Regions from separate parts of the Bradyrhizobium sp. NBAIM03 genome, predicted to be linked through region 2. Evidence: predicted binding sites of a transcription regulator. Region 2 holds the regulator's gene; the other holds the start of a gene.
What was found. Region 2 encodes PhoB, which activates phosphate uptake and scavenging genes when phosphate is short. Its sites were predicted from a motif close to TGTCATNNANCTGTCAT; they were not measured.
Positions count from the first base shown of each region.

Region 1: a site for PhoB is predicted at 1,526-1,542, ahead of ugpB (sn-glycerol-3-phosphate ABC transporter substrate-binding protein UgpB). Genes of this name have one in related genera too.

Region 1 covers NZ_JADYVS010000023.1:94,273-100,899, forward strand. The annotation lists gene I6F21_RS28295 (CaiB/BaiF CoA-transferase family protein) at 110-1,312, shown strand; gene ugpB (sn-glycerol-3-phosphate ABC transporter substrate-binding protein UgpB) at 1,595-2,911, shown strand; gene ugpA (sn-glycerol-3-phosphate ABC transporter permease UgpA) at 2,958-3,839, shown strand; gene ugpE (sn-glycerol-3-phosphate ABC transporter permease UgpE) at 3,839-4,687, shown strand; gene I6F21_RS28315 (sn-glycerol-3-phosphate import ATP-binding protein UgpC) at 4,796-5,884, shown strand; gene I6F21_RS28320 (Hsp20 family protein) at 6,154-6,579, shown strand.
Region 2 covers NZ_JADYVS010000007.1:185,229-191,855, reverse strand. The annotation lists gene pstC (phosphate ABC transporter permease subunit PstC) at 1-881, shown strand, start outside; gene pstA (phosphate ABC transporter permease PstA) at 886-1,731, shown strand; gene pstB (phosphate ABC transporter ATP-binding protein PstB) at 1,728-2,549, shown strand; gene phoU (phosphate signaling complex protein PhoU) at 2,561-3,277, shown strand; gene phoB (phosphate regulon transcriptional regulator PhoB) at 3,300-4,007, shown strand; gene I6F21_RS13065 (GcrA family cell cycle regulator) at 4,307-4,819, opposite strand; gene I6F21_RS13060 (aspartate aminotransferase family protein) at 5,279-6,487, shown strand; gene argF (ornithine carbamoyltransferase) at 6,487-6,627, shown strand, end outside.

The DNA of each region.
Region 1 (6,627 bases), on a different contig from region 2:
GCGGCATGGCTGCTCGGCGGCGCATACGGCTCCACGCTCGGCGCCATTGCTGGCGCAAACAAACCTCGCTAGGCCTGTGATCCAATGATCGACACAGGGAAGCGAAGGCATGACTGAAGCAGCAACGGGCGCCATGAGCGGATTGCGCGTCATCGATCTCACGCGCGTGCTCGGCGGTCCCTACTGCACCCAGATCCTCGCCGACCACGGCGCCGACGTGATCAAGGTCGAGCCGCCCGCGGGCGACGAGGTGCGCGAATGGGGCCCTCCGTTCCACGAGGAGGATGCGGCCTATTTCGTCGGCATCAACCGCAACAAGCGCTCGATCGGCCTCGACCTCGCCTCCGAAGGCGGCCGAATCGTGCTGCTCAAGATGCTGGAGACCGCCGACGTCCTGATCGAGAATTTCAAGCCGGGCACGCTGGAGAAATGGGGCATCGGCAACGACGTCCTCAGCAAGAAATATCCCCGCCTCGTGCATTGCCGGATCTGCGGCTTCGGCGCCGACGGCCCGCGCGGCGGCAACCCCGGCTATGATGCCATCATCCAGGCCATGACCGGCATGATCGCAGCCACCGGCTCGCCCGAGAGCGGGCCGATGCGTATCGGCGTGCCCCTGGTCGACATCACCACCGGACTTTATGCGGCGATCGGCATCCTGATGGCGCTGTCGGAGCGGCAGCGGTCGGGCAAGGGCCAGTTCCTGGAGACGACGCTGTACGAGACCGGCCTTGCCATCATGCATCCGCACACCGCGAATTATTTCATGCATGGCAAGCCGCCTGGTCTCACCGGCAACGAGCATCCGAACCTCGTGCCTTACGCGATCTTCCCGACCAAGACCGACAACATCTTCATCGGCGTCGGCAATGACGGCACCTTCCGCAAGCTGGCGAAGGAGATCGGCAAGCCCGAGCTCGGCACCGATCCGCGCTTTGCCCGCAACAAGGACCGCATCGCCAATCGCGAGGCACTGCGCGCCGAGCTTGCCGCCGTGTTCAGCCAGCACGAGGCCGAGCCGCTGTGCAACCGCCTGCTCGCGGCCGGCCTGCCTGCAGGTCCCGTGCAGAAGATCGACCAGGCGTTGACCAATCCGCACACGATCGCGCGTGGCGATATTATCGAGAAGGACTGGTACAAGGGCGTTGCCTCGCCGATCCGGCTCGACCGCAGCAAGCCGAGCCTGCGCCGCGTGCCGCCGAAATTCAGCCAGCATGCGGCCGAGGTGCTGGGCGAGTTCGGCTACTCCAAGGCCGAGATCGACGCGATGGTCGAAAAAGGCACGGTCTGCGGTCCCGAGCGGAAACGCTGAGCTAAGGCGAGCGTCAACGGTGGTGCGCTCCCTCTCCCGCTTGCAAGTGGGAGAGGTTCGGAGCCCGCGGCGCGATAGTGCCTCATCTCAATGCCGCACTGCGGCGCGCGCACGCATGTGCAGCGCGAACGAGTTGGCTGACGGCTCCGTCTTGGCCTATTTGACAACTTCCCATTTGGCCGCGCTTGCTGCTTTCGTTTCTCCCGCTTACACAGTCATGTGAACGTCATATGGCGCTGCTAGCGCAAGCGCTTCTTTAGTGACGGGCAAGGGAGGTTCTTGATGGCTCTTCGACATTTTGGCACGGCGGCGGCCGTCGCACTCACAATTGGTCTCGGCGCGTCGCCGGCGCTTGCCGTGACCGAAATCCAGTGGTGGCACGCGATGACCGGCGCCAACAACGACGTCATCGTCAGGCTCGCCAACGATTTCAACACCACGCAGAGCGACTACAAGGTGATCCCGACCTACAAGGGCAACTACGCCGACACGATGAACGCCGGCATCGCCGCGTTCCGCGCCGGCAACGCGCCGCACATCATGCAGGTGTTCGAGGTCGGCACCGCCACCATGATGGCCGCGACCGGCGCCGTGAAGCCGGTCTACAAGCTGATGGCCGAGACCGGCGAGAAGTTCGATCCGAAGGCCTATCTGCCTGCGATCACCGGCTATTACTCGACCTCGAAGGGCGAGATGCTGTCCTTCCCGTTCAACTCGTCCTCGACCGTGATGTGGGTCAACCTCGACGCACTGAAGAAAGCGAATGTCGAGGTGCCGAAGACCTGGCCCGAAGTGTTCGACGCCGCCAAGAAGCTGAAGGCGGCCGGCCACGCCACCTGCGGCTTCTCCAACTCCTGGGTCACCTGGGTCAATCTCGAGCAGCTCTCCGCCTGGCACAACGTGCCGCTCGCCAGCAAGGCCAACGGCCTCGACGGTTTCGACACCGTGCTGTCCTTCAACGGTCCGCTCCAGGTCAAGCATCTCGAAAATCTGGTCGAGCTCCAGAAGGACAAGACCTACGACTATGCCGGCCGCACCAACACCGGCGAAGGCCGCTTCACGTCGGGCGAATGTCCGCTCTACCTGACCTCGTCCGCGTTCTTCGGCAACGTCAAGGCGCAGGCCAAGTTTGCCTTCACCGCGGTGCCGATGCCCTATTACCCGGACGCTAAGGGCGCGCCGCAGAACTCGATCATCGGCGGTGCCTCGCTCTGGGTAATGGGCGGCAAACCGGCGGACGATTACAAGGGCGTCGCCAAATTCTTCTCCTTCCTCTCGGACACCGATCGCCAAGTCTACATCCACAAGGCCTCGGGCTATCTGCCGATCACCAAGGCAGCCTATGAGAAGGCCAAGGCGGATGGCTTCTACAAGGATCAGCCCTATCTGGAGACGCCGCTGCTCGAGCTGACCAACAAGGAGCCGACCGAGAATTCGCGCGGCCTGCGCCTCGGCAACATGGTGCAGCTCCGTGACGTCTGGGCGGAGGAGATCGAGCAGGCGCTGGCCGGCAAGAAGACCGCCAAGCAGGCGCTGGACGCGGCCGTCGAGCGCGGCAACACCATGCTGCGCCAGTTCGAAAAGACCGCCGTGAAGTAAGGCGACAAGCGGCAGGCCGGTCCCCCGGCCTGCCGCGCTGGGCATCATGCAAAAGCAAGCCATTTTCCAATCGAAGCTGTTGCCCTATGCGCTGGTTGCGCCGCAACTCGCGATCGTTCTGATTTTCTTCTACTGGCCGGCCTTGCAGGCGATGATCCAGTCGTTCCTGCTGCAGGACGCCTTCGGCCTGTCGACCAGCTTCGTCTGGTTCGAGAACTACATCGAGCTGTTCAAGGAGCCCGCCTATTTCGAGGCGATCCTGCGCACCTTCTTCTTCTCGTTCGCGATCGCGGTGTCGTCGCTGTCGTTCGCGCTGCTGCTGGCCGTGATGGCAGACAAGCCGCTGCGCGGCTCGATGCTCTACCGCACGCTGCTGATCTGGCCCTATGCGGTGGCGCCGCCGGTCGTCGGCGTGCTCTGGATCTTCATGCTGCATCCCTCGCTCGGCGTGCTCTCGCGCTACCTGCGGGCGCTGGGCATCGACTGGAATCCACTGCTCGACGGCGACCAGGCCGCAGCGCTGATCATCCTGGCCGCCGCCTGGAAGCAGATCTCCTACAACTTCCTGTTCTTCCTCGCCGGCCTGCAGAGCATCCCCAGAAGCGTGATCGAGGCGGCTGCGATCGACGGCGCCCGCCCGATGCGCAGGTTCTGGACCGTGATCTTCCCGCTGCTGTCGCCGACCATCTTCTTCCTCCTGGTCGTCAACATCGTCTACGCCTTCTTCGACACGTTCGGCATCATCGACACGATGACCCGCGGCGGTCCGGGCAAGTCGACGGAGACGCTGGTCTACAAGGTCTATACCGACGGCCTGCTCGGCGGAAACCTCGGCAGCTCCGCGGCGCAATCGGTGATCCTGATGATCATGGTGATCGTGCTGACGGGCATCCAGTTCCGCTTCGTCGAACGCAAGGTGACCTACTGATGGTCGAGGAAGAAGGCTTTCGGCGCTACATTGCCCATATTATCCTCTGGATCGGGATCGCGATCGTCGCCTTCCCGGTCTATCTCGCCTTCGTGGCGTCCACCCAGGACAACGCGGTGATCGCCAACGGGCAGATGTCGTTGCTGCCCGGGGGTCATTTCTTCCAGACCTACTACCAGACCATCTTCGTCGGCACGAGCGGCTCGACCCGCGAGCCGGTCGGCAACATGATGCTGAACTCGCTGGTGATGGCGCTCCTGATCGCGCTGGGCAAGATCGCGGTCTCGATCATCTCGGCCTATGCGATCGTGTATTTCCGCTTCCCGTTCCGGATGGCGCTGTTCTGGCTGATCTTCATCACGCTGATGCTGCCGGTCGAAGTCCGCATCTATCCGACCTACAAGATCGTCGCCGACCTGCACATGCTCGACAGCTATGCCGGCCTGTCGCTGCCGCTGATCGCATCGGCCACCGCGACGCTGCTGTTCCGCCAGTTCTTCATGACCGTGCCGGACGAGCTGCTGGAGGCCTCGCGCATTGACGGCGCCGGCCCCTTCCGCTTCTTCTGGGATACGCTCTTGCCGCTGTCGCGCACCAACATGGCGGCGCTGTTCGTGATCCTGTTCATCCTCGGTTGGAATCAATATCTCTGGCCGCTCTTGATCACCACGCGCGACGACATGCAGACCATCCAGATCGGCATCCGCAAGATGATCACCACCACCGACGCGCTGACCGAATGGCCGATCGTGATGGCAACCGCCGTGCTGGCCATGCTGCCGCCGGTGTTCGTCGTCGTCGCCATGCAGAAATTGTTCGTGCGCGGCCTGGTCGAGACGGAAAAGTGAAGATGGCGAATAGTGAATGGCGAGTGGCGAATGGGGTCGCTGCGTCCGCCTTGCGTGCTAACAAGTCCCCATTCGCCATTCCCTACTCGCTACTCGCCGGTGCAACCCATGGCTAACGTCACCCTGCGCAGCGTCCGCAAGACCTATCCCGGCGGCTTCGAGGCCATCAAGGGCGTCGACGTCGATGTCGGCGACGGACAGTTCTGCGTGCTGGTCGGCCCCTCCGGCTGCGGCAAGTCCACGCTGCTGCGCATGGTCGCGGGGCTGGAGACGGTCACCGGCGGCGAGATCGACATCGGCGGCCGCGTCGTCAACGGAGTAGAGCCCGCCGATCGCGACATCGCGATGGTGTTCCAGAACTACGCGCTCTATCCGCATATGAGCGTCTACAACAACATGGCCTATGGCCTGCGCAACCGCGGCATGGCCGAGGCCGAGATCAAGACCCGCGTCGAGGAAGCCGCGCGCGTGCTCGAGCTCTCCGCCATGCTAGAGCGCAAGCCGCGCCAGCTCTCCGGCGGCCAGCGCCAGCGCGTCGCCATGGGCCGCGCCATCGTGCGCCAGCCGAAGGTGTTTTTGTTCGACGAGCCGCTGTCCAACCTCGACGCCAAGCTGCGCATCGCGATGCGGGTCGAGATCCGCAAATTGCAGCGCCGGCTCAACACGACGTCGATCTACGTCACCCATGACCAGCTCGAGGCGATGACGCTGGCCGACATCCTCGTGGTGATGAATGGCGGCCAGGTCGAGCAGGTCGGCAATCCGCTTGATATCTACGAGAAGCCGGCCACGACCTTCGTCGCCTCCTTCATCGGCGCGCCGCCGATGAACTTGATGTCGACGCGGCCCGAGGAGATCCGGTCGCAGCTCGCCGGCAGCGCCGCGGCCGATGCCGGCATCGTCGGAATCCGCCCGGAGGATTTCGTCATCACCGACGAGACGCCGGCCGGCGGCCTCGTCCTGCCGCTCACCGTCGAAGCCATCGAGCGCGTCGGCGCCGAGACCTTCGTCTACGGCTCCCGCGAGCAGGAGGACCAGCGCGTCGCCGCCACGCCCGGCGAGCTGCCGCCCGGCGAGGTCATCGTCCGCATTCCCGGAACCCAAGCGCCCGCCATCGGCGCGAGAATCCGCGTCGCGGCGGTGCGGGCCAAGCTGCATCTGTTCAGCGACGACGGGCGGACGCGGCTCAAGGGCTGAGCGGCTCCGGGGCGTGACGACAAAAGTGCGAAAACAACCCCATGCACAGTAGAAGGGGGTTTGTTTTTGTTGGGATAAATCGCCTCGCGCGACGCGTCATGCCAACCACGACGAACCAGGCATTCGGGCGATGGCGGAAAGTGGCCCGTCCACAGCTCCCCCGCTACCTGCTTGAACCCACAGGGGAACATGCCCATATTGCTGATCAAGGGGCGCCGCTCGCGGGCCCTGATGCACCAAAGTCGCTTTCTGCGAGGACTTTGTAAACTATGTCTCGTGTTCCAACGCTCTCCAGTCCCTTCCTGCTGGGCTTTGACGAGATCGAGCGCGTGCTCGATCGGGTCGTCAAAGGCGCCGACGGTTATCCTCCCTACAATATCGAGAGGTGCGACCGCACGGACGGCCAGCCCGAGCGTTTGCGCATCACGCTGGCGGTCGCCGGATTTACGCGCGACCAACTCGATGTAACCATTGAGGAAAACCAGCTCGTGATCCGCGGGCGGCAGCAGGACGACAAGACCCGGCAATACATCCATCGCGGCATCGCCGCGCGCCACTTCCAGCGCACCTTCGTGCTGGCGGAGGGGATGCTGGTGCTGGGTGCGGATCTGAAGAACGGGTTGTTGTCGATCGATCTGGCCCGGCCTGAACCGGAGCGGATCGTTAAGACAATCGCTATCAATGAGCACGAATAATGGAACGAGTAGCGGACTCGACCGCTTAGTGTTCCAGAGGAGTCGAGA
Region 2 (6,627 bases):
CCGCGATCTCGGTGCTGCTGATCCTCGGCGGCATCATCATCTCGCTGATCGTCGGCGCCTTACCGGCGATCCAGGAGTTCGGCATCTCCTTCCTGTGGACGCAGCGCTGGGCGCCCTCGGCCGATCCGCCGGTGCTCGGCGCGCTCGGGCCGATCTACGGCACGCTCGTCACCTCCTTCATCGCGATGCTGATCGCCATTCCCGTCGGTCTCGGCATTGCGATCTTCCTCACCGAGCTCTGCCCGCAATGGCTGCGCCGCCCGATCGGCATGGCGGTCGAGCTGCTCGCCGGCATCCCCTCGATCATCTACGGCATGTGGGGCTTCTTCGTGCTCGGCCCGTTCCTGGCCAACACCTTCCAGCCTTTCATGATCAGGGTGTTCGACGGCGTCCCCGTGCTGGGCGCGATCTTCGCAGGGCCCCCGTCCTATCTCAGCCTGTTCAACGCCGCGCTGATCCTCGCCATCATGGTGCTGCCCTTCATCACCTCGATTTCGGTCGACGTGTTCAAGACGGTGCCGCCGGTGCTGAAGGAAGCCGCCTACGGCGTCGGCTGCACCACCTGGGAGGTCGTCCGCAGCGTGGTGATCCCCTACACCCGCGTCGGCATCATCGGCGGCGTCATGCTGGCGCTGGGCCGGGCGCTCGGCGAGACCATGGCGGTGACCTTCATCATCGGCAACTCGTTCCGGATCTCCTCGTCGATCTTCGCGCCGGGCACGACGATTTCGGCGGCGATCGCCTCCGAATTTGCCGAGAGCGACGGCCTGCACCAGTCCGGCCTGATCCTGCTCGGCCTCCTGCTGTTCGTGCTGACGTTCTTCGTGCTCGCTGCCGCCCGTTTGATGCTGCTGCGCCTCGAAACCAAGGCCGGGAAGTGAAGCCATGAACCCGATCTATTCGCGCCGCCGCCGCTGGGACATCGTCATTCGCGGCCTCTGCATCGCAGCCGCCGCCTTCGGCGTCACCTGGCTCGCGCTGATCCTGGTCACGCTGCTCTACAACGGCTTGGCCGGGCTCAACCTCCAGGTCTTCACAGCTGACACGCCGCCGCCCGGATCGACCGAGGGCGGCCTGCGCAACGCCATCGTCGGCTCGTTGATCATGACCGTGATCGGCGTCGGCATCGGCGCGCCGCTCGGCCTGTTCGCCGGCACCTATCTCGCCGAGTACGGCCGCAACGACAAGCTGACCTCGGTGATCCGCTTCATCAACGACATTCTCCTGTCGGCACCCTCGATCATCATCGGCCTCTTCATCTATGGCGCGGTGGTGGTGCCGATGCGCGGCTTCTCGGCGATTGCGGGCGCGCTGGCGCTTGCCGTCATCGTGATCCCGGTCGTCGTGCGCACCACCGAAGACATGCTACTGCTGGTGCCGAATCCGTTGCGCGAAGCTGCCAGCGCGCTCGGCCTGCCGCGCTCGCTGGTGATCAAGCGCATCGCCTATCGTGCCGCGCGCTCCGGCCTCATCACCGGCGTGCTGCTGGCGACCGCCCGCGTCGCCGGCGAGACCGCGCCGCTGTTGTTCACGGCACTGTCGAACCAGTTCTTCAGCCTCGGCCTGAACAAGACGATGGCGAACCTGCCTGTCACCATCAACAACTTCGTGCAGAGCCCCTACGAGTATTGGAAGCAACTCGCCTGGAGCGGCGCGCTGTTGATCACCCTGACCGTGCTTGCCCTTAACATTGGCGCGCGCATCCTTGGCGCCGAGAGGACTGCAAAATGAGTGAAATGTCTGTTTCCGTCAGCGCACCGTCCGTTCATCCCGGCTCGCAGCCCCTGCCCGAGGCGCCCGCCAAGGTCACGGCGCGCAACCTCAACTTCTACTACGGCGACCACCACGCGCTGAAGAACATCAACCTGGCGCTCGGCACCAACCGCGTCACGGCGTTCATCGGCCCGTCCGGCTGCGGCAAGTCCACCCTGCTGCGCATCTTCAACCGGATGTACGACCTCTATCCGGGCCAGCGCGCCGACGGTCAGCTGTTGCTCGACCATACCAACATCCTCGACCCCAAGCTCGACCTCAACCTGCTCCGCGCCCGGGTCGGCATGGTGTTCCAGAAGCCGACGCCGTTCCCGATGACGATCTACGAGAACATCGCCTTCGGCATTCGTCTCTATGAGAAGATCTCCAAGTCCGAGATGGACGACCGCGTCGAGAAGGCGCTGCGCGGTGGCGCGCTGTGGAACGAGGTCAAGGACAAGCTCAATGCCTCCGGCCTGTCGCTCTCCGGCGGCCAGCAGCAGCGCCTCTGCATCGCCCGCACCGTCGCGGTGCGGCCCGAGGTGATCCTGTTTGACGAGCCCTGCTCGGCGCTCGACCCGATCTCGACCGCCAAGGTCGAGGAGCTGATCCAGGAATTGTCCGAGAACTACACGATCGCGATCGTCACCCACAACATGCAGCAGGCGGCGCGCGTTTCCGACAAGACCGCCTTCATGTATCTCGGCGAGTTGATCGAGTTCGACGACACCAGCAAGATCTTCACGTCGCCGAGCGATCGGCGCACGCAGGATTACATCACCGGCCGGTTCGGCTGAGGAGACGGAACATGGGTTCTGAACATACCGTAAAGGCTTTCGACAGCGACCTTCAGGAGCTCACCCGCCTGGTCGCCGAGATGGGCGGCATCGCCGAGCGCATGATCGTCGATTCCGTCGACGCGCTGATCCGCCGCGACGTCGCGCTCGGCCAGCGCGTCGTCGCCACCGACGTCGAGCTCGACGCGCTGCAGAAGCGCATCGAGGAGCGCGCCGTGCTCACCATCGCCCGCCGCCAGCCGATGGCCGTCGACCTGCGCGAGATCGTCGGCGCGATGCGCGTTGCGACCGATCTCGAGCGCATCGGCGATCTCGCCAAGAACATGGGCAAGCGCGTCGCGGCGCTGGAGACGGATTTCCATCCGCTCAAGCTGTTCCGCGGCCTGGAGCACATGACCGACCTCGTGCAGCAGCAGGTCAAGTCGGTGCTGGACGCCTATGCCGCGCACGACCTGCCGGCGGCGATGGCGGTGTGGAAGGGCGACGAGGAAGTCGACGCCATCTGCACCTCGCTGTTCCGCGAGCTCCTCACCTACATGATGGAAGATCCGCGCAACATCTCGTTCTGCATCCACCTGATGTTCTGTGCCAAGAACATCGAGCGGATCGGCGACCACGCCACCAACATCGCCGAGACCGTGTTCTACATGATCGAGGGCCAGGCGATCACCGACAAGCGGCCGAAGGGCGACATGACGACCTTCGCCACGACGGTGCCGAACACCTGACGACTTAAGGAGCTACGACCACATGGGCGCACGCATTATGGTGGTTGAGGACGAGGAAGCTCTCACCGAGCTTCTTCGCTACAACCTCGAAGGCGACGGCTATGACGTCGAGACGGTGATGCGCGGCGATGACGCCGACACCCGCCTCAAGGAGCACATTCCCGATCTGATCGTGCTCGACTGGATGCTGCCGGGCCTGTCAGGCATCGAGCTGTGCCGGCGGCTTCGGACCCGCCCCGAGACCAAGCAGCTGCCGATCATCATGCTCACCGCGCGCGGCGAGGAGAGCGAACGGGTGCGCGGGCTCGCGACCGGCGCGGATGATTATATCGTCAAGCCGTTCTCGGTGCCGGAACTGCTTGCGCGCGTGAAGGGCCTGCTCAGGCGTGCGAGTCCCGAGCGCCTCGCCACCGTGCTCGCCTATGGCGATATCGAGCTCGACCGCGACAAGCGCCGCGTGGCGCGCTCGGGCCGGCCGATCGATCTCGGTCCGACCGAATATCGCCTGCTGGAGTTCTTCCTGGAGCATCCCGGCCGCGTGTTCTCGCGCGAGCAGCTGCTCGACAGCGTCTGGGGCCGCGACATCTACATCGACGAGCGCACCGTCGACGTCCATATCGGCCGCCTGCGCAAGCTGCTCAACCTTGGCCGCGAGCAGGACCCGATCCGCACCGTCCGCGGCGCCGGCTACGCGCTGGACGATCGCTTCGCGAAGGCTGAGCAGACGTAAGGCGCCAGCGACAGCTGGTTTGGCGAACTGCGGCGCCGATCTCGGCCGTCATCCCGGGGCGCGCGCAGCGTGAGCCCGGGATCTCAGCGCGAGCGCTTGCGCTATTCGCGATTAGCCACAGGACGTGGTTTGGCGAAGACTCGGAGTGACCATCTCGCGCAACGATTGCGCCCCGCGGTTACGGATCCCGCATTCGCGGGGATGACACCGAGCGATTGGGAGCCGTCATCGTGTGGCGGCTGCAGTCTTGGCGATCAAGCTTGGCGATCAAAGCTTGGCGATCAGGGAATTCCGCAAGCTCACCGCGTGCCCGGTTTCGGTGCTGCGCGACGGCGATCCGCTGCGGGCTGATAGGCCACGCGCGAATGCTGGGCACAATAGGGCAGGCCGGAGAGCGCCTTGCCGCCGCAGAAGAAGAAATCCGGGCTCGAGGGATCGCCGACCGGCCAGTGGCAGGTCGCCTCGTTCAATTCCAGCAGCGACAGCCGCTGGCTCATCGGCACCACGTTGTCGTAGGTAACCGGCTCGGCTTCCAACTCGACCTCGAAGGCCTGCGCCAACGCGGTGTTGCCGCGCGCGACGGGGCGGGTCACCCGCATCATATGCTGCGCGGGCCGTGCCTTGCGCGGCCGCGGCGCTGCCGATGAAGGGCTCTTGGCGCGGCCGGACAGGCCGAGCCGGTGCACCTTGCCGATCACGGCATTGCGGGTCACATTGCCGAGCTCCGCCGCGATCTGGCTGGCCGAAAGTCCGGCCTCCCAGAGCTTCTTCAGCTGCTCGACGCGATCATCGGACCAGGTCAAAACCGTCATTGCACCCTTTCCCTCGCTGCGGGCCTGCCATCCTGGGGCCTTCGCAGCGAATGCTTTAGCCTTGAAAAACCCGTGCCGTCAGAATCCCTTAAGGCTCGCCGGGCGCGCTCAAGACGCCCGAACGTTTACGCCGGTACATGAGGACTTCTGGGATCAGAACTGCTGCACGAGATGTCGTATCTGACAGTCCAAACGCTACAATATGGCGTGACTCCCGCGCAAGAGTCCGCCGACTCGCTTCCACATGTTCCGTGGTGAAAAACCCGCAAAATCGGCACCGCAAGACTACGGAATCAGCGTTTCGCGAGGCTTTCCGGGCGGCATTGACACCCGTCTTGCCAGGCATAAGATAGTGCCACGTGCCGCCCTTAAAAGGCGGCACGTTTCGTTTTCCGGGGCCGGTCGATGGTGCGTCGCGCAATGCATGCCTCACACCGTCCGCAACATTCAAGTGACGTCATGACTAACAGCGCAGCGCCGCATTTGCTCCCCGTTTTCGCCAGGGCCGACCTCGGTTTCGAGCGCGGCGAAGGCTGCTGGCTGATCGCGACCAACGGCGATCGCTATCTCGATTTCACCTCGGGTGTCGCGGTGAATGCGCTCGGCCATGTCCATCCCGCGCTGGTCAAGGCGTTGCAGGAGCAGGCGACCAAGCTCTGGCACATGTCGAACCTGTTCCAGAGCCCTGACGGCGAGAAGCTCGCAAGCCGCCTCTGCAATGAGAGCTTTGCGGACTTCGTGTTCTTCTGCAATTCCGGCGCCGAGGCGCTGGAAGGCGTGATCAAGCTGGTGCGCCACCATCACTTCTCCAAGGGGCATCCGGAGCGTTACCGCATGATCACCTTCGAGGGTGCCTTCCATGGCCGCACGCTGGCGACGCTCGCCGCCACCGGCTCTGCGAAATATCTCGAGGGCTTCGGTCCGCCGATGGACGGCTTCGATCAGGTGCCGCACGGCGATCTCGACGCCGTGAAGAAGGCGATCGGTCCGCACACCGCCGGCATTCTCATCGAGCCGATCCAGGGCGAGGGTGGCGTTCGTTCTGCACCTCACGCCTTCCTGAGGGCGCTGCGCGAACTCTGTAACGAGCGCGGCCTGTTGCTCGCCTTCGACGAGGTGCAGACCGGCATGGGCCGCACCGGCGAGCTCTTTGCCTACAAGCGCACCGGCGTCACACCGGATGTGATGTCGCTCGCCAAGGCGCTCGGCGGCGGCTTTCCGATCGGCGCGGTGCTGGCGACCGCGGACGCGGCGGCCGGCATGGGGCCCGGCTCGCACGGCTCGACCTTCGGCGGCAATCCGCTCGCGATCTCGGCTGCCAATGCCATGCTCGACGTCATGCTCAAGCCCGGCTTCTTCGACCACGTGCAGAAGATGTCGCTGCTGCTCAAGCAGAAGCTCGCCTCCGTGATCGATCGTCATCCCGAAATCGTCAGCGAGGTGCGCGGCGAGGGCCTGCTGATCGGTATCAAGGCGGTGGTGCCCTCGGGCGATCTCGTCGCGGCGCTGCGCGCCGAAAAGCTGCTCACCGTCGGGGCCGGCGACAATGTCGTGCGCTTCCTGCCGCCCCTGATCGTCACGGAAGCGGAGATCGAGGACAGCGTCGGCCGGTTAGAGCGCGCCTGCGCTGCGATCTCCTCCAGCCAGACCAAGCGGGCGGCAAGCTGATGAGCACGACGCCCAACAAAGCCCCCAAGCACTTCCTGGACATCAACGAGCTGCCGCTCTCGGAGCTCAAGAGCATGCTCGCCGCCTCTTCGGCGATGAAGGCGAAGCAGAAGGCGCAGCAGCCGGTCAGGCCGCTCGAA